Regions from separate parts of the Aquamicrobium sp. genome, predicted to be linked through region 3. Evidence: predicted binding sites of a transcription regulator. Region 3 holds the regulator's gene; each other region holds the start of a gene.
What was found. Region 3 encodes PhoB, which activates phosphate uptake and scavenging genes when phosphate is short. Its sites were predicted from a motif close to TGTCATNNANCTGTCAT; they were not measured.

Region 1 (10,589 bases), on a different contig from region 3:
GAGCCGCAGGCCGGCTCCGACCTCGCCGCGCTGCGCACCCGCGCCGAGCCGGCCGGCGACGGCACCTACCGCATCTTCGGCCAGAAGATCTTCATCACCTATGGCGAGCACGATTTCACCGACAACATCGTCCACCTCGTGCTCGCCCGCCTGCCCGACGCGCCGGCCGGCACGCGCGGCATCTCGCTGTTCCTCGTGCCGAAGTTCCTCGTCAACGCCGACGGCTCGCTCGGCGCGCGCAACGACGCCTTCTGCGCCTCCATCGAGCACAAGCTCGGCATCCACGCCTCGCCGACCTGCACCATGATCTATGGCGACGGCTTCGCGAAGGACAGGGAGCCGGGGGCCATCGGCTGGCTGGTCGGCGAGGAGAATCGCGGCCTCGCCTGCATGTTCACCATGATGAACAACGCCCGCCTCGCCGTCGGCATGCAGGGCGTCGCCGTCGCCGAGGCCGCCTACCAGAAGGCGCTTTCCTACGCGCAGGAGCGCCGGCAGGGCAAGGCGGCGGACTATGCCGGCGAGGGCATGGCGCCCATCGTCCACCACCCCGACGTCCGGCGCAACCTCATCACCATGAAGGCGCTGACCCAGGCGGCCCGCGCCATTGCCTATGCCTGCGCCCACGCCATCGACCTGAGCAAGGCGGGCGGCGAGGACGCGGCCAGATGGAGCGAGCGCGCCGGGCTGCTCACCCCGCTCGCCAAGGCGTTCCCGACCGACATCGGCGTCGAGGTCTCGTCCATCGGCGTCCAGATCCATGGCGGCATGGGCTTCATCGAGGAGACGGGCGCGGCCGCGCTCTATCGCGACTCGCGCATCGCGCCGATCTACGAGGGCACCAACGGCATCCAGGCCATCGACCTCGTCACCCGCAAGCTGCCGCTGTCGGGCGGCGAGACGGTGAAAGCCTACATCGACGAGCTGCGCGGCGACGTCGAGGCGCTGCGCAAGGCCAATGCCGAGGGTTTCGGGCGAACGGCGGACAAGGTCTCCGCCGCGCTCGACGATCTCCAGGCCGCGACCGACTACCTGCTCGCCGCGCTCGGCGGCGGCAGGACGCAGGAGGCGCTGGCCGGCGCGACGCCGTATCTGCGGCTCTTCTCGCTCGCGGCCGGCGGGGCCTATCTGATCCGCGGCGCACTTGCCGGGCAGGACAAGGCCCGCGTCTCGCTCGCCCGCTTCTTTGCCGAGAACCTGATCGACGAGACGGCCGCGCTGAAGAACCGCGTCACCGAGGGCGCGGACAGCCTCGACACGGCCGCGGCGGCGCTGGCGCTGTAAGGGGAAAAGCGATGAGCGAGCATATCGAGGTCTCCCGCGACGGCGCGGTGCAGACGGTCCGCATGAACCGGCCGGACAAGAAGAACGCCATCACCCGGGCGATGTATGCGGCGATGGCGAAGGCGTTAACGGAAGGCGATGCCGACGAGGCCGTGCGCGTCCACCTGATCCTCGGCGTGCCGGGGGCGTTCTCGTCCGGCAACGATCTCGCCGACTTCATGGCGGTGGCGACCGGCGGCGAGCATGGCACCGAGGTCTACGATTTCCTGATGGCGCTGGCGACGGCGCAGAAGCCGGTGGTTTCCGGTGTCGACGGCATCGCGGTCGGCATCGGCACGACCATCAACTTCCATTGCGACCTGACGCTGGCGACGCCCCGCACGCGCTTCCACACGCCCTTCGTCGATCTCGGCCTCGTGCCGGAGGCCGGGTCGAGCCTCATCGGCCCGGCGCTGCTCGGCCGCCAGCGCGCCTTCGCGCTGCTCGGGCTGGGAGAGCCGCTCGCCGCCGCCGACGCAAAGGCCGCCGGCCTGATCCACGATGTGGTGGCGGAGGAGGAACTGGAAGCGGCGGTGCTGGCGCTGGCCCAGCGCGTCGCCGCCAAGCCGCCGCAGGCGCTGAAGATCGCCCGCGACTTCATGCTCGGCGATCGCGAGGCGCTGGTCGCGCGGATCAGGGCCGAGGGCGAACAGTTCCGCGCCCGCCTGTCCTCGGACGAGGCGCGCAACGCCTTCGTCGCCTTCATGAACCGCAAGAAGGGCTGAAGCGCCGCGGGCGGCAACCGCCCGCGACGCCTCGCGATGCCGCGTGCTACTTCACGGCGAGGAAATCGGCGACCTCGAGCAGGATGAACTCATTGTTCGCGGCCTTGCCGATCTCGCGCCCGCCCGAGAAGGGCAGGTTGTTGTCGTTGGCGACCATAATGTGGGTGTCGTCGACGCGCATCACGTCCTCGATGGTGAAGAACGGGAAGGTGAACGTGCCGGAAAGGTCGCGGTTCGACTGCGTCGTCAGGCGCGCCTTGCCGTCGGGGTCGGCGATGTCGAGCAGGTCGATGGTGCCGATCCGCCTGATGAAGCCGTCGGCGTCGACGCCGGCGGTATCGACCAGCACGATGCTCTTCACCTTCGCCGGCAGCGGGTAGCAGGCCGACTTGTCCTCGCCCGTGCATTCGAGGCTGATGTCGCCCTCGCCATTGTCGCGCTCGATCACCAGCGCCCGCGTCTCGTCGATGAAGTTGAAGTCGCCGATTGCCGCCGCGCCCTCGGCGAGCTGGAACCTGTAGCTGTCGCCGGTCCATTCGGCCTTGCCGGTGTCGAAGGTGACGATGCGCAGGAACGCGCCTTCCGGCTTGCCGTCCTCGCCCAGCAGCGGCTTTTCCAGCATGCCCCAGAGGAGGTTCGTGCCCGGCTGGAGCGCCATGCCCTCGTAGCCGCCCGAGCGCTGGACCGTGAAATCCTTGCCGGCGGCGGCTGGAACGACGACGCCCGGCGTGTCCGGCCCGCGCAGCGCCTTGCCGTCGAGCATGGTCTGGTGGACGGAAAGTACGCGCCCGTCCGCGGTGGCGCGGATGATGAAGGGGCCGAACTCGTCGCCGATCCAGATCTCGCCGTCGAGATACTGGATGCTCTCGGGGTCGAAGTCGGCGCCGGTCAGGTAGCGGCTCTCCGTCCCCTCATAGGCGATGCGGAACGGCACCTTGCGGTCGGGATCGCGCAGGAACACGGTTTCGATGCGCTCGACCGCGCCGGTCTCGAAATCCGGCTTCATGCGGTGGAAGAACAGCATCGCGTCGGGGCTGTTGACCTTGGAGCCGAAGCCGTTGTCGGTGAGCGTGAAGACGCTGCCGTCCTCGGCGCGGTTCATGGCGAAGCCCGACATGCCCTGCACCGGCTGGCCGAGGAACGGCAGCGAGATGCCGGTCTTGTGCCCGCCATAGGCCGCGCCGACATCGCCCATGACGCTCATCGGCCTTTCGTTGCGCTGGGGGCGGGTGAACTTGCCGGACACCCACGCGTCGCGCGGCGCGTCGGCCGGCGGCGCGACGAGGGTGAAGGCCGGCAGATAGGCGTGGCCGGCGAGGGTGGCAGTGAAGACCTGCTCCGCCCCGGCCGGCACGGCGAGGGCAAGGAGGGCGGCGGAAGCGAGAAGATGGCGGATCATGTGTCTGGCCTTCCATGAGGTTGATGGAGACCGGACCTGACTTAAGCGCGCTCGATGACAGCCGCCCGACGCGACGATGACAGTTCTGCGAGCGTCCTCTTGTAGGGGAAGGGGGACTTCAGGCCAGCCCGTGGTCCTTCATCGCCTGCGCCTCGTCCGGCGTGATCCAGGCGAAGATCCGCGGCTCGCCTCCGGCGAAGCTGACGAAATAGAGGTTGCGGAAGGCGATGGTTCCCGCCGCGCCGTCGCCTCGATCCCTTCGGTCATCGCCGCCATCGGGGGCTATGCCGCTTCGGCCAGAAGCTCCGGCGGAAGCTGGGCCTTGGCGTCGAGCAGCTCTATCGCCACCAGCCGTCCCTCGGCGTCATAGTCGAACACGACGCCGGGCGAGACTTCCTCGCTTTCGAGCACCTTGAGATCGGAGAAGCGGATATAGGCCGCGTTGGCCTGCGCATCGTATGTGACGGACGGCTTCATGGCTGTCTTCTGGCTCCGCGGTCGAAGAACGCCGTCAATATACGGATTTCGGCGTCGGTTTCCAAGCAGACGACCCGCAGGATGCGGTCGCCGTGCGCCGTGATCGTGCGATAGCGACGCTGGATGGGCTGGCGGGGGTCTGCTTCTTCCCATTCGGGAAAATGAACGGTCGCCTCGATCCACTCGCGCTTCAGTTCACGCTCGCGGACGGCGTCGCCTGCATGTTTCGTATAGACGAGCGGCTTGCGTCGCTGGACCATGGCCCCTCACGGATAGAGCCGCGTCTTCTTCCAGCCGCCGCCGTCGGTCGTGAACACGACCCGGTCGTGCAGGCGGAAGGGGCGGTCGTGCCAGAACTCGATCGAGGCTGGCCGGATGCGGAAGCCGGACCAGTAGGGCGGGCGCGGGATCTCGCCGATGGCGTGGCGGGCGGTGTATTCGGCAACCGCCTTTTCCAGCGCGAAGCGGCTTTCGAGCGGGCGCGACTGCTTCGAGGCCCATGCGCCGATGCGGCTGCCGCGCGGGCGCGAGGCGAAATAGGCGTCGGCCTCCGCGTCGCTCACCGTCTCGACCGGGCCGCGCACGCGCACCTGCCGGCGCAGGCTCTTCCAGTGGAAGCACAGCGCCGCCTTCATCGCGCCCAGCACCTCGCGGCCCTTCGCGCTCTCGTAATTGGTGTAGAAGATGAAGCCGTGCTCGTCGAAATCCTTGAGCAGCACCATGCGCACGTTCGGCATGCCGTCGCGGTCGACGGTGGCCAGCGCGACGGCGTTGGGGTCGTTCGGCTCCGAGGCCTTGGCGTCCTCCAGCCAGCGCGCGAACAGCGCGTAGGGCTCCCCGCTTTCGGTGAAGTCACCGTCCGTTAACCCTGTATCCGTCATCATGGACCCCTTGCATGCTTTGGCATCGACGGGGAGATTGCCGATTGGCGCGTCGGACGCAAGCATTCGCTGCGTGGGACAGGCTTGTTTTCGTGTGGCTCGGCCTTGCCGCCGTGCTGCCGCTGGCCGCGTGCGGCACGGCCGGCTTCTCGCTCGAGAGCGCCGTGCCGGACCGTTCCGTGCTGACGGGCTCGGTGCGGCCGGGGCCGGCCGACGCGCTGAACGGCCCGGTCGTCGCCTCCGACGAGGAGACGATCCGCAACGCGGTGTCCTCGGCCATCGTCGACGAGGTCGGCACCGAGGGGCTCGGCTGGGCCAATGCCGGGACCGGCTCGCGCGGCGCGATCAACCAGATCATCGAGCGCAAGGACGAGGGCAGGCTGTGCCGCCGCTTCACCGCCTCGCGCGAGAGCTACGAGGGCGTCCACCTCTATCGCGGCGAGGCCTGCCTCGGCTCGGCGCGAATCTGGACCATGACCGCCTTCGATCGCGTCGAATAGCGCCGCCGCACTGGAATTTCTTCCTAGGTGGGCGCATATAGACTGCAACACCACGAATCCCTTTCCGGCAGGCGGCACAGATGCGCGATCCCTATGACGTGTTGGGCGTTGCGAAGAACGCATCGGCGAAGGACATCAAGTCCGCGTTCCGCAAGCTCGCCAAGAAATACCATCCGGACCAGAATCCGGACGACCCCAAGGCCAAGGACCGCTTCGCCGAGGTCAACCAAGCCTATGAGATCGTCGGCGACGACGACAAGCGCGGCCAGTTCGACCGCGGCGAGATCGACGCATCCGGCAAGCAGCGCTTCACCGGCTTCGAAGGCGGAGCCGGCGGCGATCCCTTCGCCGCGTTCCGCCGCGCCCAGGGCGCGGGCGGCCGGGCCGGGCCGGGCGGCGCGCATTTCGAGTTCCGCACCTCCGGCACGGACGGCGAGGGGTTCGACGCCGGCGACATCTTCAGCGAGCTGTTCGGCCAGTCGTTCCGACGCGGCCCCGGTGGTGGCATGGGCGGTGGCATGGGCGGCGGTCCCGCCGGCAGCCGGTCGGCCCCGCCGGCCGGCGCGGATTTGAACGTCGCGCTCGACGTCACGGTCGAGGACATGGCGCAGGCCGCCAAGGTGACGGCGCTGTTTCCCGACGGGCGCAAGGTCGGCATCAAGCTGCCGGCCTTCGTTGAGGACGGGCAGACGATTCGCCTCAAGGGGCAGGGCCAGCCCTCGCCCTTCGGCGGCCAGCCGGGCGACGCGCTGGTCAAAATCCGCCTGCGGCCGCATCCGCTCTACCGTGTCGAGGGGCGCGACCTTCACGTCGACGTTCCGGTGCCGCTTGCCGACGCCGTCCTCGGCGCCAAGGTGCCCGTCGAGACGCCCTCGGGGCGGCTCGCGGTCGCCATTCCCGCCTGGTCGAGCTCGGACCGCAAGTTGCGGCTCAAGGGCAAGGGGTTGCCGCTCAAGTCCGGCGGCCACGGCGACCTCTACGCCCATGTGCGCATCATGCTGCCGGAGGGCGGCGACCAGGAGCTCGAGGCGCTGATGCGCAAGGCCCGGGCGGCCGGCGCCTGAAGCCCGCCGCCCACCGCCTTGTGCCTTGAAGCGGCAATGCGCCTGTGCGATAGGGCAGGCGGCGGGGATGAATGCGGAGTAACCACACATGGCGGCAGGAAACGGTCTTCTGGCAGGCAAGCGCGGCCTCATCATGGGCATCGCCAACAACAGGTCGATCGCCTGGGGCATCGCGAAGGCGTGCGCCGATCAGGGCGCGGAGCTGGCGCTGACCTATCAGGGCGACGCCTTCCGCAAGCGCGTCGAGCCGCTGGCCGCCGAGCTGGGCGCACATGTCGCCGGCGACTGCGACGTCACCGACATGCAGAGCGTCGACGCCGTGTTCGCCGGGCTGGAGAAGAAGTGGGGCAAGCTCGACTTCCTCGTCCACGCCATCGCCTTCTCCGACAAGGAGGAGCTCGACGGCCGCTATGTCGACACGACGCGCGACAACTTCCTGCGCACGATGGACATTTCCGTCTACTCGTTCACCGCGGTGGCCAAGCGCGCCGAGGCGATGCTCGCCGACAACGCCTCGCTGCTGACGCTGACCTATTACGGCGCCGAGAAGGTGATGCCGCACTACAACGTCATGGGCGTGGCCAAGGCGGCGCTGGAGGCCAGCGTGCGCTACCTCGCCGTCGATCTGGGCGGCAAGGGCATCCGCGTCAACGCCATTTCCGCCGGCCCGATCAAGACGCTCGCCGCCTCCGGCATCGGCGATTTCCGCTACATCCTCAAGTGGAACGAATACAACGCGCCGCTGAAGAAGACCGTCTCCATCGAGGAGGTCGGCGGCTCGGGACTCTACCTCCTTTCCGACCTGTCGCGCGGCGTCACCGGCGAGGTGCACCATGTCGATGCCGGCTACCACGTCGTCGGCATGAAGGCGGTCGACGCGCCGGACATAACCACCGTCAAGGAATGACTGGCCCAACCGTCTATTTCGTCCGCCACGGCGAGACGGACTGGAATGCCGAGGCCCGGCTTCAGGGGCAGGCCGACACCGACCTGAACGAGAAGGGCTGCGCGCAGGCGAGCGCCAACGGCCGCGCGCTGGCCGGGCTGATCGCCGATCCGGCCGGGTTCGACTTCGTCGCCAGCCCGATGCGGAGGACGCGCGAGACCATGGAGCGGCTGCGCGCCGCCATGGGGCTGGACCCCGCCGGCTACCGCACCGATCCGTGCCTCGTCGAGGTCAATTTCGGCGACTGGCAGGGCCACACCTTCCCCGAGCTGGAAGCGGTCGATCCCGGCTGCTTCGCGCGCCGCCAGGCCGACAAATGGGCGTTCGTGCCGCCGGGCGAGGGCGCGGAAAGCTATGCCGGGCTCACCGCGCGGGTGCGGCCGTGGCTGGAGGGCGTCGCGCGCGACACGGTCTGCGTCACCCATGGCGGCGTCATGCGCGCCGTCTTCAGTCTCGCCGGCGCGATGGAGCCGAATGAGGCCGTCATGCTGCCCATCCCGCAGGACCGTATCCTGCGGCTGGTGGGCGGGCGGCTGGAATGGCTGTAAGGTCTATTCGTAGATGACGAGATCGGTGACGAGCTTCTCGCCGCCGACCGTGTCGTAGGCCAGCACGACCTCGACGCCTTCCTGAAGCGCCTCGACGTCGAACTCGCCCGACAGCTTGTAGGTGTTGCCGTTGTCGAGCGTGATCGTCAGCGCCTCGCGGTCGACGCGGCTGATCTTGCCTTCGTCGTCGGCGGCCAGCGCCGCGCCCGAGGAGAGCATGAGGCCGGCGGCCACCAGAAGCGCGGAAAGCATCCCTGTCACGGTGCGCATGTGCATTCCCTTGTCCTTTGGCTCTTGTCCTTGGCCCCGCCCTGTCGCGGAGCATGTTCGATCGTCCGGGCGAGACGAAAGCAGAAACAGGATCACTATGTCAAAAGTTTTGCAGCTTTGCGGCGCGGGCGCCTTGCCGCGGCATTTTTCCCTCAGCGGAAAGCCTCGTCCGGCGCGGCGATGACCGCGCCGTCTTCCTCGCCGATCACCTCCATGTCCTTTCCCTCATAAGGGATGGACAACAGCAGGCGGCGGATGACGGAAAGCCGCGCCCGCCGCTTGTCGTTGGCCAGCACCACCGTCCACGGCGCATGCTCGCTGTGGGTGCGCTCGAACATCAGGTCGCGCGCCTTCGTGTAATCGTTCCATTTCTCGATGCCGGCGATGTCCATCGGCGAGAACTTCCACATCTTCAGCGGGCTGTGGCGCCGGTCGTGGAAGCGCTTCAGCTGCGTCTCCTGGCCGATGGCGAGCCAGAACTTGAACAGCCTGATGCCGTCGGCGACGACGCCCTTCTCGAAGTTCGGCGTCTCCTCGAGGAAGAGCGCGTGCTGCTGCGGCGTGCAGAAGCCCATCACCGGCTCGACGCCGGCGCGGTTGTACCACGAGCGGTCGAAGGTGACGAACTCGCCCGCCGTCGGGAAGTGGGTGACGTAGCGCTGGAAATACCATTGCCCGCGCTCGGTCTCGGTCGGCTTGGTCAGCGCGACGTTGCGCGCGGTGCGCGGGTTCATGTACTGGCGGGCGACGAAGATGGTGCCGCCCTTGCCGGCCGCGTCCCGCCCCTCGAACAGGATCATCACCCGCTCGCCGGTCGCCTGCAGCCAGGATTGCAGCTTCACCAGCTCGATCTGGAGGCGCTCGAGCTGCTTCTCGTAGGCCTTGCGCTTCATGCGCTTGTCGTAGGGATAGCCGCCGGCGGAAAGCTCGTTGTCCGTCACCCAGCCCGGCAGTTCGGGATCGTCGATGTCGAAAGACCGCTTCTTGCCCGCGACCGTCAGGCGGATCGGCTTGATCGGGTCGGAGAACTTCGTTCTGGCTTCGCTCATCGGCGTCGGTCCTTCGGGGGCGTTCGGGCGGGGGCTCGTTCGGGCCGGCATGCTATCGGCCGTCCGCCGCGAGGTCCAGCCGTGGGCGCGCGTTCGCGACGGTCCGTTCACGGCGCGAGCGCGCTCGTCGTTTGACGCACCCGCCAAAGGCAAATAGAAGCGTGGCGAAACGCATCCCCGCAGGCCAGACGCCATGTCCCACAACAGCTTCGGTCATCTGTTCCGCGTCACCACCTGGGGCGAGAGCCACGGGCCCGCGCTCGGCTGCGTGGTCGACGGCTGCCCGCCCGGCATCCGCTTCACCGTCGCCGAGATCCAGGCCGAACTCGACCGCAGGCGGCCGGGCCAGTCGCGCTTCGTCACCCAGCGGCGCGAGCCCGACGAAGTCAAACTCCTGTCGGGGTTCGTCACCGAGGAGGACGGCGTCACGCTGGTGACGACCGGCACGCCGGTCTCGATGCTGATCGAGAACACCGACCAGCGCTCCAAGGACTATGGCGAGATCGCCCGTCAGTACCGCCCCGGCCACGCCGACTACGCCTACGAGGTCAAATACGGCCTGCGCGACCATCGCGGCGGCGGCCGCTCCTCGGCGCGCGAGACCGCGGCGCGCGTCGCCGCCGGCGCGCTGGCGAGGAAGGTCGTTCCCGGCCTCGTCGTGCGCGGCGCGCTGGTCGGCATGGGCGAGAAGCGGATCGACCGCGCCAACTGGAACTGGGGCTTCGTCGAGGACGCCGAAAACCCGTTCTTCACCCCCGATCCGGCCTCGGTGCCGGTCTTCTCCGACTATCTCGATGCCGTGCGCAAGGAAGGCTCCTCGGTCGGCGCGCTTGTCGAGATCGTCGCCGAGGGCGTGCCGGCGGGGCTCGGCGCGCCGGTCTACGGCAAGCTCGACCAGGACATCGCCGCCAACCTCATGTCGATCAACGCGGTCAAGGGCGTCGAGATCGGCGAAGGCTTCGAGACCGCGCGCATGCGCGGCGAGGACAACGCCGACGAGATGCGCATCGGCAATGACGGCAAGCCGATCTTCTTGTCCAACCATGCCGGCGGCATCCTCGGCGGCATATCGACCGGCCAGCCGGTGGTGGCGCGCTTCGCGGTCAAGCCGACCTCGTCGATCCTGACGCCGCGCCGCTCCATCGACCGCGACGGCAACGAGGTCGACATCCGCACCAAGGGCCGGCACGACCCCTGCGTCGGCATCCGCGCCGTGCCGGTGGGCGAAGCCATGGTTGCCTGCGCCATCGCCGATCATTATCTGCGGCACCGGGGACAGACGGGGAGAATGAGTGAGTAGTGAATAGGGAGTAGTGAGTAGTGGGAGGGGAGAGTTCAGGTCTCTACTCACTATTCACTACTCTCTACTCACTCAATTCCGGGCAAGAAAAATGGCGTATGATCAAA
Region 2 (10,589 bases), on a different contig from region 3:
AACGGCCGGAAGGTCGAGCCGATGGCGCGCGCCACCTGCGCCCCCGCCACGGCGTCGCCGAGATGGTCGAAGCCCGTGCCTTCCGACAGCCCGCCGAACATGGCGATGGCGTCGGAGGTGGTGCCGATGATGGGGTGGGTCTCGATGAAGTCGCCGAAGCCGACCGGCACCGCTGCCGCGACGCGCGGGTCGGCGCGCAGCGCGGCCAGCACCTGCGGCTTCAGGAGCGGCAGCGGCGCGGGCTGGAGGAAGACGGAGGAGAGGACGAGCTGGGTCTCGCTGCCCGGCGCGCCGACCACCAGGTTGAACGGCGCGGCGGCGCGGGCGCTGCCGAGGCGCAGCGCGCGTTCCTGCAGGGTCACGGCGACGCCGAGCGCGGTGGCCAGCGCCACGAGGACGACGAGGATCGCGACGCCGACGCGATTGCGCACGAGATCGGCAAGGATGAAATGCAGCACCGGCGCGCCTCCTCAGCCGTCGATCCGGCCGTTGTCCAGCCGCAGGGTGCGGCCGAGCCGCGTGATCAGCCGGGGATCGTGGGTGGCGACGATCAGCGTCGCGCCCATCTCGCCGGCAAGGCCGATGACGAGGTCGGCGACGGCCTCGCCCGTTTCGGCGTCGAGGCTCGCGGTCGGCTCGTCGGCGACGATGATACCCGGCCGGCCGGCGAGCGCACGCGCCACGGCGACACGCTGCATCTGGCCGCGCGACATGGTCTCGACCGGCTGGTCGACGCGGCCGATGCCGACGCGCTCCAGCATGTCGAGGGCGAAGGCGCGCGCGCCCTCGGGCAGTCGCAGGCGCGAAAGCCGCTGCGGCAGCAGCACGTTGCCGAGCGCGGTGAGGCCGGGGAAGAGATGGAAGTCCTGCATGACGAGGCCGACATTGCGCGTGCGCCAGCGGTCGCGCCCTCCTTCCGGCATCGCCGCCAGGTCGTCATCCGCCCACGCAACCTTACCGATGGGGACGCGCTCCATGCCGGTGACGACGTTGATGAAGGTGGTCTTGCCCGAGCCGGACGGGCCGGTGAGCGCGACCTGCGCGCCCGGCGCGATGGAGAGCGCGGGAATGTCGAGCGCCGGCACGGGCAGCCCCGGATAGCGGATCGCGAGGCCTTCGACGGCGAGGGGGATCATGGCGCTACACCCGGCGGAAATCGGCATCGACGATGCGCAGCAGGCTGACGAAGCCGGTTTCGGGATCGGTCCACGAGCCGACCTCGAGCGTGCCCCTTACCTCGATCAGGCCGTTGGCCTGCTCGAAGGTCTGCGCCCGGCCGAGATAGATGACGACGATGTCGTTCGGCCAGTCGGCGTCGGAATCGCAGAACGGGCAGAGCGCGACCGGCACCTCGGTCAGCACGAAGAAATTCGCTTCCGCCTTGAGCGGCGGGGCCATGAAGCCGCGGATGGCGACGGCGCTGCCGGCCAGCTCCTTCACCCTGTCGGAAAAGGTCAGCCCGAGCACGCCGAACGAGGCGTAGAGCTGGCCGAAGGCGATGGTGTCGTCGGTCGCGGCGGCCCTCCCCGCCGGAGCGAGGGCAAGGGCGCAGGCCATGGCGAGCAGGCGGCGGCGGCCGGGATCGAGGGGCTGCGGCATGATCTCTACCCAAAGCGAAGCGGAAAGGCCCGGGCCCGAAGGCCCGGACCGGATGCGTGCGGGCGATGCCGCTTACTGCGTCTGCCGCGCGCCGAGCGCCAGCGCCTCGGCGATCACGCGGTAGACGTCGCTCTGCTCCATGTAGCCGCGGAACCGCTCCGCGCCGGGGCCGGAGGCCTGGAGCACGACGTCGTCGATGGCGTGGACGCCGGTGTCGCCGCTCGCCGGGATGTTGCCCTCGACGAACACCGCGCCGGGAACGTCCTTGTAGGCCTCGTTGGCGACGTACTGCTTGTTCTCGTTCTGGATCGCCGGCACGAACGGGCCGTCGAGCTTGGGGCGGAAGGTCTCGTAGCGGTCCGGGCCGTTGTTGGCGGCGATGAACAGGCGACGCGAGACGTCGACGCGGTCGGGATAGCCGTCGCCGTCCTCGTCGACATAGTTCGGGAAGCCGGCCTCGGCATAGGTGCCGACCTTCTCGCGCATCGTCTCGCCCGGCTTGTCGTCGTCGACGGTGCCGATGATCGAGACGCCGTGGGTGTGGTCGCCGGTGACGATGACGAGCGTGTCGGGATTCTCCGCCGCGAAGCCGCGGGCGAGGCCCACCGCCTTGTCGAACTCGATGGTGTCCATCACGGCGCGGTCCCAGTCGAGCGGATGGGACATCTTGTCGACATTCGCCGCCTCGACGACCAGCACGAAGCCGTCCTCGTTGCGCGACAGCAGGTCGAGCGCGGTCTGCGTCATCTGGACGAGGCCGGGCTGCTCGGGGAACCTGTCGACGGTGCCCTTCTTCAGGAACTCGCGGTCGAGCGTGGTGTCGAGGTTGCCGGTGTGGAACAGGCCCAGCACCTTGCCGGTGTTGGAGCCGGCCGCGGCCTCGAGCTCGCCCTTCGAGGTGGCGAGCGTGTAGCCGGCTTCGCGGTAGAGGGCGACGTGGTCGATGTCGTCCTTGCGCTTGGAGCCGGGCTGCGTCTGCGGCAGGAAGTAGGCCGAGCCGCCGCCGAGGATGACGTCCGGCTTCAGCTCGAAGGTCTGGCTGTTGATCTCGGCCTTGTCGGCGCGGCGGCGCGTATGCGCGAACACGGCGGCCGGCGTGGCGTCCTGGAGCTCGGAGGTGGTGACGATGCCGATCGACTTGCGGGTCTGGCGGCGCAGCGCCTCGGCCAGCGTCTCGAACTTCGGATCGTCGAGCGAATCTTTGGTGCGGTCGGCATAGACGCCGAGCGCGTTCACCGCCGTCTTGTGGCCGGACATGTAGGCCGACATGGTGTTGGCGCTGTCGGTGGCGATCGACTCGGTCGAGGACGTGCCGATGAAGGCGGCGTAGTCGAGGTCGTCCATGGCGAGGCGGCCGTTCGCCTTACCCTCGCTCATGCCCTTCGACATGATGCGGGCGGCGGTGCGGTGGGCGACGGAAAGGCCGTCGGCGATCAGGAAGACGACGTTCTTCGCCACCGGCGCCTCGGGGGTGCCGTAGACGTCCCAGATCACCGTCTTTTCCTCGTCGCCGGCCCTGGCGACGACGGTGTAGGTGCCGGGCGTCAGGATCGTCACCGCCTCGACGCGCAGGGCGGAGGCCTCGACGCCGTCCTCCTTCTCGATGAAGGTGAAGGGCTTGCCGAGCACCTCGGCCGCGGGCCTGCCGTTGACCGTGACGCTGACGTCGCCCTCGGCGACGACGGCGTCGAACTCGACCTTCACGTCGAAGGGCGAGGAAACGAGGATCGTGGCGCGATCCAGCGGGAAGACCGTCGCGGCCGACGCCGCGACCGGCGAGAACAGCATCGTGGTGGTTGCCAGCACGGCAAGCAGTTTGCGCATCTCGTTTTCTCCATGCGTTGAGATGCGTCCTGTCTAGGACCGGCAGATAACGCGCGTGTGACAGGGAACGGGCTCGTGAAGGTCCGCTGCTCGCCAAAAGAAGCCGGCTAAATGTCCGGCTTCATGACGATGCCGATCCACGAGAAGCCGCGATGGAGCCGCCGCTCCTCGCTCGTCCCGCCGACGGCGTCCGCGACCTCGCCGGCGACCGCGAACAGGTCGGGCCGCGGGGTGACGTGATACCAGCGAAGCCACGTATGCATCGCCGCCCTCGACCAGGCGGGAAGGGCGGCCATGTCACCGAAATCGGCGATGTGGAGCGCGCCGCCCGGCGCGAGCCGGCGCGCGGCGGCCTCGACCACGGCGCGCCATTGCGGGATCATCGACACGGCGTAGGAGATGAAGATGCGGTCGTAATTCTCGCGGCCGAAGGTCGTGGCCGGGTCGAAGCCGGCGGCGTCGGCGAGCGCGAGCCGCACCCGGCCGCGCAGGCCGTTCCGCTCCACCGCCGCGCCGGCGGCCGTCAGCATCTCGCGCGAGATGTCGATGCCGTGGAGCGCCACGCCGGGATAGAGCCGCGCGGCGCGGACGAGGTTGCGCCCGGTGCCGCAGCCGATCTCCAGCATCGCGCCGCCCGGCGGCGGGGCGAGCCCGGCGATCATCGGGTCGCGGGCGAGCAGGTAGTATTTGCGCGTCAGGTCGTAGAAGCCGAAGCGGCGCTGCCAGCGATAGACCCTGTCCATCAGCGCGCCGTGATCGAGGGTGCGGTCCATCGCGCTCATTCCTTCAGGACGTGGAGGTGGAACCCGCCATAGATCGAGGAGCGATCGCGCCGGTGGAGGGCGCGCGACTGCGCCTCGCGATAATCCCAACGGTCGAGGAGCCCGGCCTCGACGCGGCCCGGCAGCAGGTTCCGCTCGGCCGCGGTGCGGAAGACGACGCGCGCGCCGGGGGCGGCGGTGCGGGTGATCTCGCGCCACAGCGCGCCAAGCTGCGCGTCGGTCATCCAGTCCTGCGCGTCGAGGAGGACGAAGCGGTCGACCGAGGCCGCCGGCTTGGCCGCCAGAAGCTCGGTGACGGAGACGTTCTCGACCGACATGCGCCCGGCGCGGGCGCGCACGGTCTCATAATTGCCGCGCAGCAGATAGGGCGGCAGCGGCGCGTCGTGCCGGTCGCCATAGGTGCGGCCGAAGGCCTGCCAGGCGAAATAGTTCTCCGAGAACGGGAAATCGCAGGCCAGCCGCTCCAGCCGCTGGCGCAGCAAGCCGGCCATGCCGCCGCTTCCATGCCCGGCCAGCGCCTCGTATTGCTGGGGCGGGATGCCGAGGCCGAACAGCGACGACTTGCGGCCCGCCACCCAGCGCACCAGCCGCTTGTCGAACAGCGGCGCTATGGTCTCGTCGAACAGGCGGCGCTGCTCCTCCAGCGTCCGCGCCTGAAGCAGCCGGCGCGGGTCGATGCCGTAGAGGCGCGCCAGGAGATGGCCCCAGCCGATGAAGTGGCCGAGCAGGCCGTGGCGGTAGAGCCGGCGGTGGAACATCGAGATGCGCCGGCGGCCGGAAAGGCCGCGCCCGTCCCAGTAGGCGCGCGTCGCCGGATCGAGCACCGGGCGGATGAAGCGCCGGTAGGCGTCGCCGTTCGCCGGATCGTCGGCCCGGCCGTAGAAGCGGTAGAACGCGTCGTAGTCCGGCAGGGCGGCGAGCGCGGCGAGCTTGAGCCGGTTGAAGGCGACATGGGCGGGGTTGAGGTCGACCGCCTCGATCCGGGCCGGGTCGGCGGTCAGGTAGGACAACGCGTTGCAGCCACCCGAGGCGATGGTGACGACGCGGTCGCCCGGGCCGATCTCCAGCGCCTCGATGTCGATCTCGGGGTCCTCCCAGATCTGGGTGTAGACCAGCTTGCGGAACAGGCTGGCGAAGACGTATTCGCCGAGCCCGGACGGCGACAGCAGCGGATTGCGCCGCACTGCGCGATGCAGGCGCTCGACCGGATCGGAGGCGGGAAGGGCGGCCTGTTCGGTCATCGCAGCTCCAATGCGCCCCGGGTGGGGAAGCTGTAGTCGGCGAACTGCCGGGCGCTGCTGTACCAGTCGAAGGCGAGCGCCCGCTCGCGCGCCGCGGCACGGGGGATGTCGAGGCAAGCCAGCGCCGCCTGCCGCAGGTCGTCCGACAGCGCGCCGCAGCGGCCATGAATACAGGGGGGACCGATGATGTCGAGCGGGCCGGTGACCGGGAAGGCGGCGACGGGGCAGCCGCTCGCCAGCGCCTCGAGGATGACGTTGCCGAAGGTGTCGGTGCGGCTGGGAAAGACGAAGACGTCGGCCGAGGCGTAGATGCGCGCCAGCGCCTCGCCCTTGCGCACGCCGAGGAAGCGCACGTCGGGATAACGCGCCTCGAGCCGGGCGCGCTCCGGCCCGTCGCCGACCACCACCTTGGTTCCGGGCAGGTCGAGGTCGAGGAAGGCGGGCAGGTTCTTCTCCACCGCCACGCGCCCGACATTGAGGAAGACCGGGCGCGGCAGGCCGAGATCGCCCCTCAAGGACGGATCGAACAGCTCGGTGTCCACCCCGCGCGACCACAGCCTGATGTTGGTGAAGCCGCGCGCCGACAGCTCCCGGCCGAGCGAGGGCGTCGCGACCAGCATCGCCCGTCCGGCATTGTGGAAGCGCCGCAGCCAGCCGTAGCTCCAGCTTTCGGGGATGGGCAGGCGGGCGCGCAGGAACTCGGGGAAGCGGGTGTGGTAGCTGGTGGTGAACGCCCAGCCGCGCGCCAGGCAGATGCGGCGCACCAGCACGCCCAGCGGCCCCTCGGTGGCGATGTGGATGCGCTCGGGCGCCATCTCCTCCATCCGCCGCGAGACCATGGCGCGGGTGGCCAGCGTCAGCCTTATCTCGGGATAGCTCGGCATGGGCAGGGTGCGGAAGCCCTCGGGCGTCAGGAACTCGGCCTTCACCCCGAGGCGGGCGAGCGTCGCCGCCAGCGTCTCCAGCGTGTGCACCACGCCGTTGACTTGCGGCCGCCAGGCATCGGTGACGATCAGGATGCGCATGGCGCGCTCACGCGGCCCGCCGCCACGGCAGCGTGCGCGGCGCGGGCGGGCGGCTGCCGTTCAGGACGTCGCTGAAGGCCGGCCAGTGGACGATCTCCATCCGGCCGTCGTGATGCTCGACGACGGCGGTGCAGCTTTCCACCCAGTCGCCGGTGTTGATGTAGGTGAAGCCGTCGAAGTCGCGCATCGCCGCCGAATGGATGTGGCCGCAGATGACGCCGTCGACGCCGTGGCGGCGCGCCTCGGCCGCCAGCGTCTCCTCGAAGCGGCCGATGAAGTTGACCGCGTTCTTGACCCGCGCCTTTGCCCAGGCCGACAGCGACCAGTAGGTGAAGCCCAGCCTGCGCCGCACGATGTTGATGCGCGTCGACAGCGCCAGCGCGATCTCGTAGGCCCAGTCGCCGAGGAAGGCGAGCCACTTGGCATGGCGGATCACCATGTCGAAGATGTCGCCGTGGATCACCAGATAGCGCCGGCCGTCGGCGGCCTCGTGGATCGCGGTCTCGGCGATCTCGATTCCGCCGAAGGACAGGCCGCAGAACTCGCGCAGGAACTCGTCGTGGTTGCCGGGCACGTAGACGATGCGCGCGCCCTTGCGCACCTTGCGCAGCAGCTTCTGGACGACGTCGTTATGCGACTGGGGCCAGTACCAGGCGGAGCGCAGCCGCCAGCCGTCGATGACGTCGCCGACGAGATAGAGCGTCTCGGCGTCGTGCTTCTTCAGGAACTCGAGCAGGGCCTCGGCCTGCGCGCCCTTGGTGCCGAGATGCATGTCGGAGATGAACAGGCTTCGGTAGCGGGATGCCTGTCCGGCTTCGTGGGAATCGCTCATGTGGCTCTGTGTCATGAGCGTCTTTCACCAGCCTGCCGTGACACGCTGATGACACGGCATGGCCGGGCGAAGACACGGAAAGGACGGCGGAATCCCGTTTCCGCCGTCCCCTGTCCGTCGATCCGTTAGCCGGCTTTACGCGGTAGGCTGCTTCGTCTTGCGCAGATAGGGCAGGATCGTGTCGTACGAGCCGAAGCGCTTGATCGCGTCCTCGTTGGAGACCGCGGCGGTGATGATGACGTCTTCGCCCTGCTTCCAGTTGGCCGGGGTCGCCACCTGATGCTTCGCGGTGAGCTGGATCGAATCGATGGCGCGCAGGATCTCGTCGAAGTTGCGGCCCGTGGTCATCGGATAGGTCAGGACCAGCTTGATCTTCTTGTCCGGGCCGATGACGTAGACCGAGCGCACGGTGGCGTTGTCGGCCGGGGTGCGGCCTTCCGACGATTCGCCCGCCTCGGCCGGCAGCATGTCGTAGAGCTTGGCCACCTTGAGGTCGCGGTCGCCGATCAGCGGGTAGTCGACGTCGAAGCCGGTCGCGGTGCGGATGTCGGCCTTCCAGCGGTCGTGATCGGTGACCGGATCGACCGAGATGCCGATCAGCTTGACGTTGCGCTTTTCGAACTCGCCGGCAAGGCCGGCCATGGTGCCGAGCTCGGTGGTGCAGACCGGGGTGAAGTTCTTCGGATGCGAGACGAGGACGCCCCAGCTGTCGCCCAGCCAGTCGTGGAAATGGACCGTGCCATGCGTGGTCTCGGCGGTGAAATCGGGAGCGGTGTCGTTGATGCGCAGACCCATGGTCGTCTCCTTGGTCTCCGGTGGTTGTCTTTCCTCAAGAGATAGGGCGCGGCAGGGACGGCAACGAGGTTCAGGAACCTGTCTTGCGGCCAATTCATGGAAAATCGTTTCCTTCGAACGCGGCTTTGGAGGAAATTGTTCCTTTTCTCTCCTTCAGCTGCCCGGATGCGCAAAAATCTGACGCTTGAAGCGCCGTTATCCGGAACATCATTCCTTGAAATGGCCCCTTACGGCGACAGGGGAGGAAATCATTCCCCGTCGAGGGTCCGCTTCCTTCCGTCCATCGCCGCGTAGTGCGCCTTGAGGGCGGCGAGGGCCGGCGCGCTCCAGCCGTCCGGCCGTGTCACCTCGACCCACGGCTCGATATGGTGCTCCGGCGCGTAAACGTGGCCGTAGCCCATGGGCGTCGTCGTCGCCAGCGCCATGTCGAGGCCGAGCTGGAGCAGGGTGACAATCGGGAACCAGCGCAGCGCGCCGGAGACGTCCGGGCCGCGGTCGCGCTCCATCCACGGCGGGACGCGCCAGAACGCGTCGGGCCGAAAGAAGGTGACGGGATCGCTGGCATACTGCAGGAACACGATCCTGAGCGGCCCCCATTCGCTGGCGCGGTCGGCGAGGCCGTCCTGGTTGGCGAAGCGGATGACCGAGCCGTCGCGGAAGTGCGGCAGCCAGGCGGGCGAGCCGGGCAGCCGCCCCAGCGTCGCGTTGCGCCACGTGCGGGCCGAGAACGGCGCCCCGACCCAGAGCGCGCCGTGGAACGGATCGCCGAGCACGTCGTAGAGGTCGGCCGAGAGATCGGAATTGAGCGCGCCGAGGCTCAGGCCGTAGAGGTAGAGGCGCGGCCGCGCGCGCTCCGGCATCGCCGTCCAGTGGTCGTAGACGGCGCGGAACAGCGCCCGCGCCGCCTCCGAGCCGTAGGCAGGCTCGAACAGCAGCGACAGCCAGCTCGTCAGGTAGGAATATTGCAGGCCGACGGTGGCGACGTCGCCCCGGTGCAGCACCTCCAGCGGCTCGATGGCGGCGGTGTCGATCCAGCCGGTGCCGGTGGGCGTCGCGATCACCAGCACCTTGCGCTCGAACGCACCGACGCGCCGCATCTCGGCCAGCGCGAGCGCGGCCCGCTCCTCGATCGTCTCGGCCGAGTTCAGCCCGACATAGACGCGCACCGGCTCGACGGCCGCCCCGCCGGCCAGCGCCGCGATGTCGCCGGCGGAGGGGGCGGAGCCGACGAACTGCCGCCCGGCGCGGCCGAGGCTCTGCCACGAGACGAGGGAGGCGAGGCTTCCCGTCCGGTGCGGCGCGGCCGGTTTCTCGACATCCGGCTCGATCAGCGCGTCGAAGCGGCGGAACGAAGCGTCGGCGGCGCGCAGCGCGCCCTTGAACAGAAGCCCGTCGATGGCGGTCCAGAACAGGAGGATGACGACGGCCGCGCCGATCGCGTTGGCGATGCGGCGCGGCACCAGCCGGCCCGACCAGCGCGCGACGAGGCCGAGCAGCGCGGCCAGCACCCGCGCCAGCGCCAGGATGGCGGCGAAGACGAGGGCGGCGATGATCGCGACCTCGACCGGCCGGTCGCCGCCGAGCGGCGCCAGCCCCATCAGCACGCGCACCGAATCCTGGAAATCCGAGGCGCGCCAGAGGAAGACCGCGGCGGCGAGCAGGCAGGCGCCGAGGCCGATGCGCTTGGCGAGCGCAAGGCGTGGCGGCGCCAGCACCGGCAATTCGAGATAGGCCCACAGCCAGGCGAGGAACACGCCGACGCCGTAGCCGGCGGCGAAGGAGCAGCCGCTCAGCACGCCCTGAAGCGCGAAGCCGCGCGGCAGGAGGCTTGGCGCCAGCGAGGCCGAGAAGAACAGCGTGCCGAGGACGAGGCCCGGCAGGCTGAGGCCCGCCAGCAGGCGCATCGCCCGGCCCCGCGCTCGATCTTCGAAACCCGTCATCGGCTTTGGCGCCTCCGGCCGTTCCAGTCGGCTCCTGAATGGCCGCTCGACCCGCATCCGGTCAAGGGCCGGACGGCCACGACTTAACGGACCTGATAGTCCTTGATCGCGGCGAAGCGGATCTCTTTCCAGCGTTCGGTCTCGTAGTTGAGGCCGAACTCGTGCGGGGCGAGGAAGACCGGGGCGCCGTCGAGGTCGCGGGCGATGTCGCCGCGATGCGCCTCGATGAAGCGTTCGAGCTCGGCCCGCGTATCGGCCGATATCCAGCGGCAGACCGAGAAGCGCGCCATCTCGAAATCGACCGGCAGGCCGTATTCGATCTTCAGCCGCTCCTTGAGCACGTCGAGCTGCAGCGCGCCGACGACGCCGACGATGGCGGGCGAGCCGTCCTCGGGCGAGAAGAGCTGGACGACGCCCTCCTCGGCCATCTGCTGCAAGGCTTCCTTGAGCTTCTTGGCCTTCATCGGGTCGCCGAGGCGCACGCGGCGCAGAATCTCGGGCGCGAAGTTCGGCACGCCGCGGAACAGGATCTCCTCGCCCTCGGTCAGCGT
Region 3 (10,589 bases):
CGCCGTGGCGGCGCTCGCGGCGCAATCTCGGCCTGATGATGCGCGAGGGGCTGCTCAAGGAGAACATCGACGGCGAGGCACTCCTGTGGGCGCACAACCGGCTGATCGCGCGGCCCGAGCAGCGCAAGATCCTGATGATGATCTCGGACGGCGCGCCGGTCGACGATTCGACCCTTTCGGTCAATCCTGGCAACTATCTCGAGCGGCACCTGCGCGGCGTCATCGACCTGATCGAGACGCGCTCGCCGGTCGAGCTGCTGGCCATCGGCATCGGCCATGACGTGACGCGCTACTATCGTCGCGCCGTCACCATCGTCGACGCCGAGGAACTGGCCGGGGCGATGACCGAGCAGCTCGCCGCGCTGTTCGGCGAGGAGACCCGGCGCGAGTCGCGCCGGGTCGCGGGCCGCCGGTGAGGGCTTTCCTCGCCGCCGTCCTGTTCGCGGCGGGGCTGGTCTTCGCGACAGCGGTGCAGGCGGAAGCGCCGTTCGACGTCCCGGTCGAAAGCCGGCCGATCGCCAATTTCAAACTGGGCTCCGGCGAGACGCGCTTCGGCGTGCTCGAGTTCGTCGGCGGCTTCGAGATGCGCTCGACGGAGCGGCTGTTCGGGCAACTGTCGGCGCTGCGCTTCCTTGAGCCCGGCGGCGCGTTCATCGGCGTCGCCGATCACGGCTACTGGTTCTCCGGCGCGATCACGCGCGACGGCGACGGCGCGCCGCTCGGCGTCACGGATTTCCGCATGCAGGCGATGATCGACCCGGCCGGGCGTCGCCTGCGCGACAAGCGCATGGCCGATGCCGAGGGGCTGGAGGTGAGCGAGGGGATCGCCACCGTCTCCTTCGAGCGCGAGGCGCGCGTCTCCGAGTACAGGCTGGCCCCCGACGGCATCGCCGGCCCGGTGCGCGACGTCGATTTCGTCATCCCGCGCCACGAGCTGCGCAACAATCAGGGGCTGGAAACTGTGGTGCGCGCGCCGCGGGCCGGGCCGCTCAAGGGGGCGCGGATCGTCGTCGCCGAGCGCAGCATCGACGGGAACGGCGACCTCTTCGCCGCCATTATCGAGGGGCCGGGTAAGGGCATCTTCAAGGTGCGGCGCACCGACGGCTTCGACGTCACCGACGGGGTGTTCCTGCCCGATGGAGACCTCGTCCTCCTTGAGCGCCGGCTCTCGCTCGCCGCGGGCGTCGCGATGCGGCTGCGGCGCTTTCCCGGGGAGGCGGTGAAGGCGGGGGCACTGATCGACGGCGAGGTGCTGGCGCAGGCCGACCTCGCCCACCGCATCGACAACATGGAAGGGCTCGACGCGTGGACCCGCGCCGACGGCGCGACCATCCTGTCGATCCTGTCGGACGACAACCAGTCCTTCCTGCAAAGGACGCTCTATCTGGAATTCAGGCTTTTACCCTGATTGCCGGAGTCAGGCGGCGGAGCGTGCCGAGGAGGCGATGACGTCCACGATCCCGTCGACGGCCTGCTCGACCAGGATGCGGTCGTCGGCCTCGGCCATCACCCGGATCAGCGGCTCGGTGCCGGAGGGGCGAATGACGACGCGGCCGTTCCGGCCGAGCTTCGAGCGCCAGTCCTCGATCGCCTGCTTGACGGTCTCGTCCTCCAGCGGCGCGCCGCCGGAGAAACGCACGTTCTTCAGCACCTGCGGCACCGGCTCGAAGCGGCGGCAGACCTCGCTCGCCGGCTTGCCGGCGCGCTTGATGCAGGCCAGCACCTGAAGCGCCGAGACCAGCCCGTCGCCGGTGGTCGAGAAGTCGGACAGCACGATGTGGCCCGACTGCTCGCCGCCGACGTTGAAGCCGCCCTCGCGCATGCGCTCGACCACGTAGCGGTCGCCGACCTTGGTGCGCTCCAGCGACAGGCCGAGGCCGGCCATGTGGCGCTCCAGCCCGAGGTTGGACATGATGGTGGCGACCAGCCCGCCGCCGCTCAGGCGGCCGTTCTGCTGCCAGGATTCGGCGATCAGCGCCATGACCTGGTCACCGTCGACGACCGTGCCGGTCTCGTCGACGATGGTGACGCGGTCGCCGTCGCCGTCGAGGGCGATGCCGACGTCGGCGCGCACCTCGTGGACCTTCTTGGCGAGGCCGAGCGGGTGGGTTGAGCCGCAATCCTCGTTGATGTTGAGGCCGTTCGGCTCGTTGTTGATGGTGATGACCTCGGCGCCGAGCTCCCACAGGGCGGCAGGCGCCACCTTGTAGGCGGCGCCGTTGGCGCAGTCGACCACGATGCGCAGGCCCGAAAGCGACATCGAGCGCGACAGCGTGCGCTTGGCGAACTCGACATAGCGGTCGTGGACGCCGTCGATGCGCTTGGCGCGGCCGAGGGCCTCGGCGTCGGCGAGCGCGATGTCGACGTCGCGGTCGAGGAGCTGCTCGATGCGCCGCTCGATCTCGTCGCTGAGCTTGTAGCCGTCGGGGCCGAACAGCTTGATGCCGTTGTCGTAATAGGGGTTGTGCGAGGCGGAGATCATCACACCGATGTCGGCGCGTAGCGAGCGCACCAGCATGGCGACGCCGGGCGTCGGGATCGGGCCGAGCAGGAAGACGTCCATGCCGGCGGCGCAGAAGCCGGCGACCATGGCGTTCTCGATCATGTAGCCGGAAAGCCGCGTGTCCTTGCCGAGGACGACGCGATGGCGGTGGCTGCCGCGCTGGAAGGACATGCCCACGGCCATGCCGACGCGCAAGGCGACTTCCGCGGTCATCGGATAGCGGTTGGCCCGTCCCCGGATGCCGTCGGTCCCGAAATATTTCCTGCTCATCGTGACAGCTCTGTTCCCGTCGCCCGACTGAGAAATGCCATAGATAATCGAAGGTATGGCATCACAATGTATAAGCAAATGTTACGCCGGACCGGGTTTTTGCCGTTGTATCCGGGCGAAATCGTGCCGCGATGCTTTGCGCGGCTGCGCCTTGGTGGAGAAACGCCGCCGCCCGGAGGGCGACGGCGGAAGATAAAGGCGTGGTTGGCACGGCGGCGCGGCCGGCATGAACCGCCTGCCGGCCCTCCGCTACGGCTCCGGGCGTTCGCCGCTCGAAAAGCCAAATCGTTGGCTTTTCACCGCTGCGCGGACCACTCCTCACCCCTGAGGCTGCGGCTCCATGCCGGCGTCGGGCTCCTCGCCGCCCTTCTTGCGGTCCTCGTGGCGCGGGCCGGCCTTGGGCACGGTCGAGCCGCGGCTGGGCGGGGTGTCGTCGCCGAGGTCGCGCGAGGGCTTCTGGCCGGCGATGATCTGCTTGATCTCGTCGCCGCTGAGCGTCTCGTATTCGAGCAGCCCCTCGGCGATGGCGATCCACTCCTTCTTCTTCTCGGTCAGGATCTTGCGCGCGCCCTGATAGGCCTCCTCGATCAGGCGGCGTACCTCGGCGTCGATGATCTGGGCGGTCTCTTCCGAGACGTTCTGCTGGCGGGCGACCGAGTGGCCGAGAAAGACCTCTTCCTGGTTCTCGCCATAGGCGACCTGGCCGAGCTTGTCCGAGAAGCCCCAGCGCGTGACCATGGCCCGGGCCAGCTTGGTGGCCTGATCGATGTCGGAGGCCGCGCCGGAGGTGATGTTCTCCTTGCCGAACTTCAGCTCTTCGGCGACGCGCCCGCCCATCATGATGATCAGGCGCGAGATCATGTATTTGTAGCTCATCGAGTAGCGGTCGCCCTCGGGGAGCTGCATGACCATGCCGAGCGCGCGGCCGCGCGGGATGATGGTGGCCTTGTGCAGCGGGTCGGCGGCCTGCACGTTGAGCGCGGTGATGGCGTGGCCGGCCTCGTGATAGGCGGTCAGCTCCTTCTCGGCCTGCGTCATGGCGTTGGAGCGGCGCTCCGCGCCCATCATGATCTTGTCCTTGGCGTCCTCGAACTCCTGCATGGTGACGAGGCGCTTGTTGCGCCGCGCTGCCATCAGCGCCGCCTCGTTGACGAGGTTCATCAGATCGGCGCCGGAGAAGCCGGGCGTACCGCGCGCCAGTACCTTCAGGTCGACGTTCGGGGCCAGCGGCACGTTGCGGACATGCACCTTCAGGATCTTCTCGCGCCCGACGATGTCCGGGTTCGGCACCACGACCTGGCGGTCGAAGCGGCCGGGGCGCAGCAAGGCGGGGTCGAGCACGTCGGGCCGGTTGGTGGCGGCGATGAGGATGATGCCCTCGTTGGCCTCGAAGCCGTCCATCTCGACGAGGAGCTGGTTCAGCGTCTGCTCGCGCTCGTCGTTGCCGCCGCCGAGGCCGGCGCCGCGATGGCGGCCGACCGCGTCGATCTCGTCGATGAAGATGATGCAGGGCGCGTTCTTCTTGGCCTGCTCGAACATGTCGCGCACGCGGGACGCGCCGACGCCGACGAACATCTCGACGAAGTCGGAGCCGGAGATGGTGAAGAACGGCACGTTGGCCTCGCCGGCGACGGAGCGGGCGAGCAGCGTCTTGCCGGTTCCGGGAGGGCCGACGAGCAGCACGCCGCGCGGGATCTTGCCGCCGAGGCGCTGGAACTTCTGCGGGTCGCGCAGGAACTCGACGATCTCCTCGAGGTCCTGCTTGGCCTCGTCGACGCCGGCGACGTCGGCGAAGGTGACGCGGCCGTGCGCCTCGGTCAGCAGCTTGGCCTTGGACTTGCCGAAACCCATGGCGCGGCCGGAGCCGGACTGCATCTGGCGCATGAAGAAGATCCACACGCCGAGGATGAGGATCATCGGCAGCCAGGAAATCAGGTAGCCGAACAGCGAATTGGAGCCGTCGGTCTCGGGCCGGGCGTTGATGGTGACGCCCTTTTCCTCCAGCCGCTGGACCAGCGTCGGGTCGCCCGGCGAATAGGTCTGGAACCCGCCGCTGGCCTCGCCATAGGTGCCGCTGATGCGGCTGCCGGCGATGGTCACGGTATGGATGCGGCCGGCGTCCACCTCGCGCAGGAATTCCGAATAGGGGATGTCGCGCGCCATGCCGCGCTGCTGCGGCGCCTGGAACAGGTTGAAGAGCGCGATCAGGAGGACGGCGATGATCGCCCAGAGCGCGAGGTTTCGGTAGTTCGGATTCATCGTGTTTCCCGTTGGCGCCCGGGGGAATTCTGTCCTTGCCGGGGCGCGGCTTTCCGAATGTGCGAGGTGCGGTCCCTAACATAGGCAGCCCATGGGGTCTTGCCAAGCGCGGCCGCCTTTTTCAGTTAAGCGTCGATGCCGATCTATCCGGGACCAATGTGTTCCGGCCAAGGCGGCGAGGGCAGGGCCGGCGCGCCGGCAAGGCGTTGAAGCGCGGCGGCCAGCGGCCGGTCGAAACCCGTCAGGAAGCGCGCGAAAGGCGCCGCAGTGGGCGAGGCCGGGACGCTGTCGCCGGCGGCGGCCGGGGCGAGGAGCGGCCCGATCAGAGTTCTGCCGGAGTAAAGCGCCGGCTCCGCCGCCCATGCGGCGCGGACGAGCGCAGGCGGGACCCCGGCTTGCGTTTCCGCCGGAAACCGTGCCGCGCCGTCGTGGCCGAGCGGGCCGATATGCAGATCGTGCGCGCCCGGTGCGGCGGTTGCGCGCAGCCTGCCGTCCCACAGGACCGGCCCGGCGCCGAGCGGCACGAAGGGCAGGTTGCGCGCCTCGCGGCGCAGGAAGACGCCGGCGCGGCGCGTATCGACGGCGGCGCGCGACAAAGTGGCCCGCATCGGCGCGCCGTCGGCCAGCCGGCGCAGAAGGGTTTCGACGCGCGCGCGGTCGGGCAGGCGGGGCGTGCCGCCGGCAGTGGCCAGCAAGGCGCGCAGCGCGAGGATCGCCGCTTCGCGCGCGTCGTCGTCGTCATCGGCGAAGGCGGGATCGAGCCGCAGCAGCCCCGGCGCCGGGCGGCTGGCGAAGCGCCCGATCCATGCCGCCGCGCGCTCGGCCAGCGCCTGCCGGGCAAGGGCCTGCCGGCGGGCCTCCGCGCCCAGCGTTTCGACCTCGGCATGGGCGAGCGCCTTGCGCACCCGGACCCGCTCATAGGCGGGATTGTCGTTGGAGGGGTCGTCGATCCATTCGACGCCGCGCCGGCCAAGCCAGTCGCGCAGTGCCTGCCGGCGAGTCCTCAGCAGCGGCCGGGCGATCCAGACACGGCCGTCGAAAAGCGTCGCCCGCGCCATGCCGGCCAGCCCTGCACCCACCTGGCCCGCGCCTTCTGCCCGCGCCGCGCGCATCGCGAGCGTCTCGGCCTGATCGTCGAGCGTGTGGCCGGCGAGGATAGTGGATGCGCCGGCGCGTTGCGCGGCATCGGCGAGGAGCCGGTAGCGCGCCTCGCGCGCGGCGGCGGCGAGGCCGGTTTCCGGCTTGTCGCCCTGCCAGACCACCGTCTCGTGGGCGATGCCGCGCTGGCGGCAGAAGGCGGCGACCCATGCCGCCTCGGCGGCGGATTCGGGGCGCAGGCCGTGATCGACGGTGACGGCGGTCAGCCGCAGCGCCGGGCGATGGCGGCGGACGAAGTCGTGGCCAAGGAGGAGGAGCGCCAGCGAATCGCTGCCGCCGGAAACGGCGACGGCCAGCACGGCGCCGGCGTCCAGATCGCGAAAAAGGGAAAGCGGGTCGAGGTCCACCGCGGTCGTCCCGGGACCCCCGTCTAGCGTCAGCAGGAGGCCGCGGCCTGTTCCTGCTTCACGCGCTCGGTGAGCGCGGCGCTGGCCTGCGGGTAGCGCTGCAGGACTTCGGTGAAGGTGGCGCAGGCGACGTCGCGCTGGTTCATGGCGACGAGCGAGACGCCGAGCTTGAACAGCGTGTCGGGCGCCTTGCGCGCCTGCGGGAAGTCGCGGCTGGCCGCGAGGAAGATCTCGGCCGCCTCGCGCGGCTTCTGCTGGGCGAGCAGCGATTCGCCGAGCCAGAAATGCGCGTCCGCCGCATGCTCGCTGTCGGGAAAGCGCGCGATCAGGTCGCGGAAGCCGGCCTCGGCCGTGCCGTAGTCGCCCGACAGGACGAATTCGTAGGCGTTGCGGTAGAGCTCGTCATCGTCGTCACCGCGCGGCGGCAGCGCCGCGACCGTGGTTCCGTCCTGCGCCGGCGCGGCCTGCGTCTGTCCCACCGGAACCTGCCCGGCAGGGGGTTGGCCAACGGGGGGCTGCTCGGCCGGCATGGCGACGCGCGGCGATCCGTCGGCGTCGAAGGTGATGCTGCCGAGATTGCGCGGCGGCTCGCCGCGCACCTGCGCGCCGCCGCCGGTCACGGCTTCTTCGGCGGCATAGAACTCGTCGTCGCCGCTTCCCGTCGGCGGGGGTGCGTTGGCGGCAGGCGGCGGGGTGGTCGCGGCATGGTCGCGCGGGCGCTGTGCGCCCGACGCATCCGAGCGGCGTTCCTCCAGTTCCTGGAAGCGCAGCTCGTTGTCCTCCTGCATGCGGCGAAGCTGGTCCTGCATCTGGAGGAGCTGGAAGTTCAGCTCCTCGACGAGGCCGTTCAGCTGGCGCACCTGCTCCTCGAGCTGGGCGACGCGCGGATCGGTGGCCTGCGCGCGCGCGGCCGTGCCGGCGGCGAGCGCAAGCGGCAAGGCGAGGGCGCCGATCAGCAGAAAACGCAAAAACATGTCTGGTCTCTTCATCGGGTTGCCTGTGGTTGGTCCGCGATCCTCTCCGATCGCGGTTCGCGGGCATCCTTTTATCAGCACAGCCGAGTTCGGCCAAATTGTGATTGACGCCGCGCGGCATGGAAACGCGGCGTCGATACGGTGCCGGAACGATGGGGGCGGAACGATCGGACCTGCCGGCGCGCTCAGATCTCGCGGATGGCGTAGCCGGCGCCGCGGATGGTGCGGATCACGTCGGGCAGGCCGTCGAGATTGACCGCCTTGCGCAGCCGCCCGACATGGACGTCGACGGTGCGCTCGTCGATATAGAGCGTCTCGCCCCAGACATTGTCGAGAAGCTGCCCGCGCGAGAAGACGCGGCCGGGATGCTGCATCAGGAACTCGAGCAGGCGGAACTCGGTGGGGCCGAGCTTCAGTTCCGCCTCGCCGCGATGGACGCGGTGCGTCTCGCGATCGAGGACGAGGTCGTCGACCTTGAGCACCGAGGACAGCACCTCGGGCTTGGCGCGGCGCAGCAGCGCGCGCACCCGCGCGACGAATTCGGGCATCGAGAACGGCTTGACGAGATAGTCGTCCGCCCCGGTCGTCAGACCGCGCACGCGGTCGGTCTCCTCGCCGCGGGCGGTGAGCATGATGATCGGCAGCCGCTCGGTCTCGGCGCGCAGGCGCAGGCGGCGGCACAGTTCGATGCCGGAGACGGCCGGCACCATCCAGTCGAGCACGAGAAGGTCCGGCACGGTCTCGCGCAGGCGCATCTCGGCCTCGTCGCCGCGCGTCACCACCTCGACCTGGTATCCCTCGGCTTCCATATTGTAGCACAGGAGGACGCCGAGCGGCTCCTCGTCCTCCACCACCATGATTTTCGGAGCGATCATGTCCTGCTTCCTGCGGGGCCCGTCACTTCGGCCGTACCGCCATCACCGTCTCGTCTGCTTTCGGCCTGTTCAGCGGCAGCTGGTGGCCGGTCAGCACATAATAGGCGTTTTCGGCGATGTTCGTCACATGATCGCCGATGCGCTCGAGGTTCTTGGCACAGAACAGCAGATGCGTGCAGGCGGTGATGTTGCGCGGGTCCTCCATCATGTAGGTCAGGAGCTCGCGGAACACGGCCGTGTACTGGACGTCGATCTTCTCGTCCTCGTCGCGCAGCCGGGCAAGGCCCTCGTGGTCGCGTGCCTCGTAGCGGGCGATGGCGCGGTCGATCTGGGCGATCACGGCCTGCGCCATGGTTTCGATCGAGTGCGAGAGCTCGCGCGGGGTGGCGTTCTCGCCGACGGCGCCGACGCGCTTGGCGATGTTCTTGGCGAGGTCGCCGATGCGCTCGAGATCGGCGGCCATGCGGATCGCGCCGACGACCGAGCGCAGATCCTGCGCCACGGGCTGGCGCTTGGCGATCAGCGTGATGGCGCGGTCGTCCAGCTCGCGCTGGCGCGCGTCCATCACCGCGTCGTCGGAGATGACGCGCTGCGCCAGCGCCGTGTCGGACGTGACCAGCGAGCGGGCGGACGCCGCGACCATCGCGTCGGCCAGATCGCCCATGTCGTGGATCAGCCGGTCGATGGCGTCGAGGTCCTCGTCGAAGGATGTGACGGTGTGCTGCCCCATGGTCGTGCCTCCTAGCCGAAGCGGCCGGTGATGTAGTCTTGCGTCCGCTTTTCCAGCGGGCCGGTGAAGATCATGTCGGTCGGGCCTTCCTCGACGAGATTGCCGAGATGGAAGAAGGCGGTGCGCTGCGATACGCGCGCGGCCTGCTGCATGGAGTGGGTGACGATGACGATGGTGAAGTTCTGCTTCAGTTCGTCGATCAGCTCCTCGATGCGGGCTGTGGCGATGGGGTCGAGCGCCGAGCACGGCTCGTCCATCAGGATCACCTCCGGCGAGACGGCGATGGCGCGGGCGATGCACAGGCGCTGCTGCTGGCCGCCGGAAAGGCCGGTGCCCGGCTCGTTCAGCCGGTCCTTGACCTCGTTCCACAGGCCGGCCTTCTGGAGGCTCGACTCGACGATGGCGTCGAGGTCGGCGCGGGCGCGGGCGAGGCCGTGGATGCGCGGGCCGTAGGAGACGTTCTCGTAGATCGATTTGGGGAACGGGTTCGCCTTCTGGAACACCATGCCGACGCGGGCGCGCAGCTCCACGGGGTCGAGCGCCGGGTCGGCGATGTCGGAGCCGTCGAGGCGGATCGTGCCGGTGACGCGGCAGCCCTCGATGGTGTCGTTCATGCGGTTGAGGCAGCGCAGGAAGGTCGACTTGCCGCAGCCCGAGGGGCCGATGAAGGCGGTGACGGCCTTTTCCGGGATGTCGATCGACACGTCGAACAGCGCCTGCTTCGGGCCGTAGAAGACGCCGACCTCGCGGGCGGTGATGCGGGCCGGGCGCATGTCTGCGTCGGGCGTGCGGATGGTGGACGACTTCATGGTGTAGAGGTCCGATTGAGGGACGATCTTCTCGGCCGGCATGTGCATGGCGATAGCCTCCGTTCCGGTGTTCGTGGTCATGCGCGCTTCTCCAGCCGCGTGCGCAGGAAGATGGCGATGGCGTTCAGCGTCAGCATCAGGCCGAGCAGGACGATGATCGCCGCCGAGGTGCGCGCCTCGAAGAAGTTGCGGTTCTCGTTGCCCTGCCACAGATAGATCTGCACCGGCAGGGCGGTGGACTGGTCGAGCGGCGTGCCCGGCACCTGGGCGACGAAGGCGTTCATCCCGATGAGCAGCAGCGGCGCAGTCTCGCCCAGCGCCTGGGCGACGCCGATGATGGTCGCGGTCAGGATGCCGGGATAGGTGACGGGCAAGACGTGGTGGAACACGGTCTGCGTCTTCGACGCGCCGAGGCCGAGCGCGGCCTGCCTGAGCGAGGGCGAGACCGCGCGCAGCGCCGAGCGGGTGGCGATGATGATGGTCGGCAGCGTCATCAGCGTCAGCACCAGGCCGCCGACCAGCGGGGCCGACAGCGGCAGGCGGAAGTAGTTAATGAACACCGCCGCGCCGAGCAGGCCGAAGACGATGGACGGCACGGCCGCGAGGTTGTTGATGTTGACCTCGATGAGGTCGGTGAAGCGGTTCTTCGGCGCGAACTCCTCGA

Region 1: M9945_RS07155 (esterase-like activity of phytase family protein) is a predicted target of PhoB. The motif match lies at 3,513-3,529, and genes of this name have one in related genera.
Region 2: M9945_RS01590 (alkaline phosphatase) is a predicted target of PhoB. The motif match lies at 3,470-3,486, and genes of this name have one in related genera.

The regions. Positions count from the first base shown of each region.
Region 1 is NZ_JAMLIE010000001.1:1,452,219-1,462,807, forward strand. It holds gene M9945_RS07145 (acyl-CoA dehydrogenase) at 1-1,284, shown strand, start outside; gene M9945_RS07150 (crotonase/enoyl-CoA hydratase family protein) at 1,296-2,048, shown strand; gene M9945_RS07155 (esterase-like activity of phytase family protein) at 2,095-3,447, opposite strand; gene M9945_RS07160 (DUF2283 domain-containing protein) at 3,730-3,924, opposite strand; gene M9945_RS07165 (DUF4258 domain-containing protein) at 3,921-4,184, opposite strand; gene pdxH (pyridoxamine 5'-phosphate oxidase) at 4,191-4,805, opposite strand; gene M9945_RS07175 (RT0821/Lpp0805 family surface protein) at 4,898-5,305, shown strand; gene M9945_RS07180 (DnaJ C-terminal domain-containing protein) at 5,386-6,369, shown strand; gene fabI (enoyl-ACP reductase FabI) at 6,458-7,276, shown strand; gene M9945_RS07190 (histidine phosphatase family protein) at 7,273-7,863, shown strand; gene M9945_RS07195 (DUF1344 domain-containing protein) at 7,867-8,139, opposite strand; gene ppk2 (polyphosphate kinase 2) at 8,286-9,182, opposite strand; gene aroC (chorismate synthase) at 9,376-10,482, shown strand; gene ribB (3,4-dihydroxy-2-butanone-4-phosphate synthase) at 10,574-10,589, shown strand, end outside.
Region 2 is NZ_JAMLIE010000001.1:306,937-317,525, reverse strand. It holds gene M9945_RS01605 (ABC transporter permease) at 1-458, opposite strand, end outside; gene M9945_RS01600 (ABC transporter ATP-binding protein) at 471-1,136, opposite strand; gene M9945_RS01595 (hypothetical protein) at 1,141-1,557, opposite strand; gene M9945_RS01590 (alkaline phosphatase) at 1,672-3,423, opposite strand; gene M9945_RS01585 (class I SAM-dependent methyltransferase) at 3,531-4,196, opposite strand; gene M9945_RS01580 (DUF3419 family protein) at 4,202-5,446, opposite strand; gene M9945_RS01575 (glycosyltransferase family 4 protein) at 5,443-6,471, opposite strand; gene M9945_RS01570 (UDP-2,3-diacylglucosamine diphosphatase) at 6,479-7,303, opposite strand; gene M9945_RS01565 (peroxiredoxin) at 7,439-8,098, opposite strand; gene M9945_RS01560 (alpha/beta hydrolase) at 8,347-10,038, opposite strand; gene M9945_RS01555 (peptide chain release factor 3) at 10,122-10,589, opposite strand, start outside.
Region 3 is NZ_JAMLIE010000003.1:342,085-352,673, reverse strand. It holds gene cobT (cobaltochelatase subunit CobT) at 1-416, shown strand, start outside; gene M9945_RS19125 (esterase-like activity of phytase family protein) at 413-1,408, shown strand; gene glmM (phosphoglucosamine mutase) at 1,418-2,773, opposite strand; gene ftsH (ATP-dependent zinc metalloprotease FtsH) at 3,092-5,032, opposite strand; gene tilS (tRNA lysidine(34) synthetase TilS) at 5,176-6,537, opposite strand; gene ybgF (tol-pal system protein YbgF) at 6,567-7,511, opposite strand; gene phoB (phosphate regulon transcriptional regulator PhoB) at 7,697-8,386, opposite strand; gene phoU (phosphate signaling complex protein PhoU) at 8,409-9,116, opposite strand; gene pstB (phosphate ABC transporter ATP-binding protein PstB) at 9,128-9,889, opposite strand; gene pstA (phosphate ABC transporter permease PstA) at 10,003-10,589, opposite strand, start outside.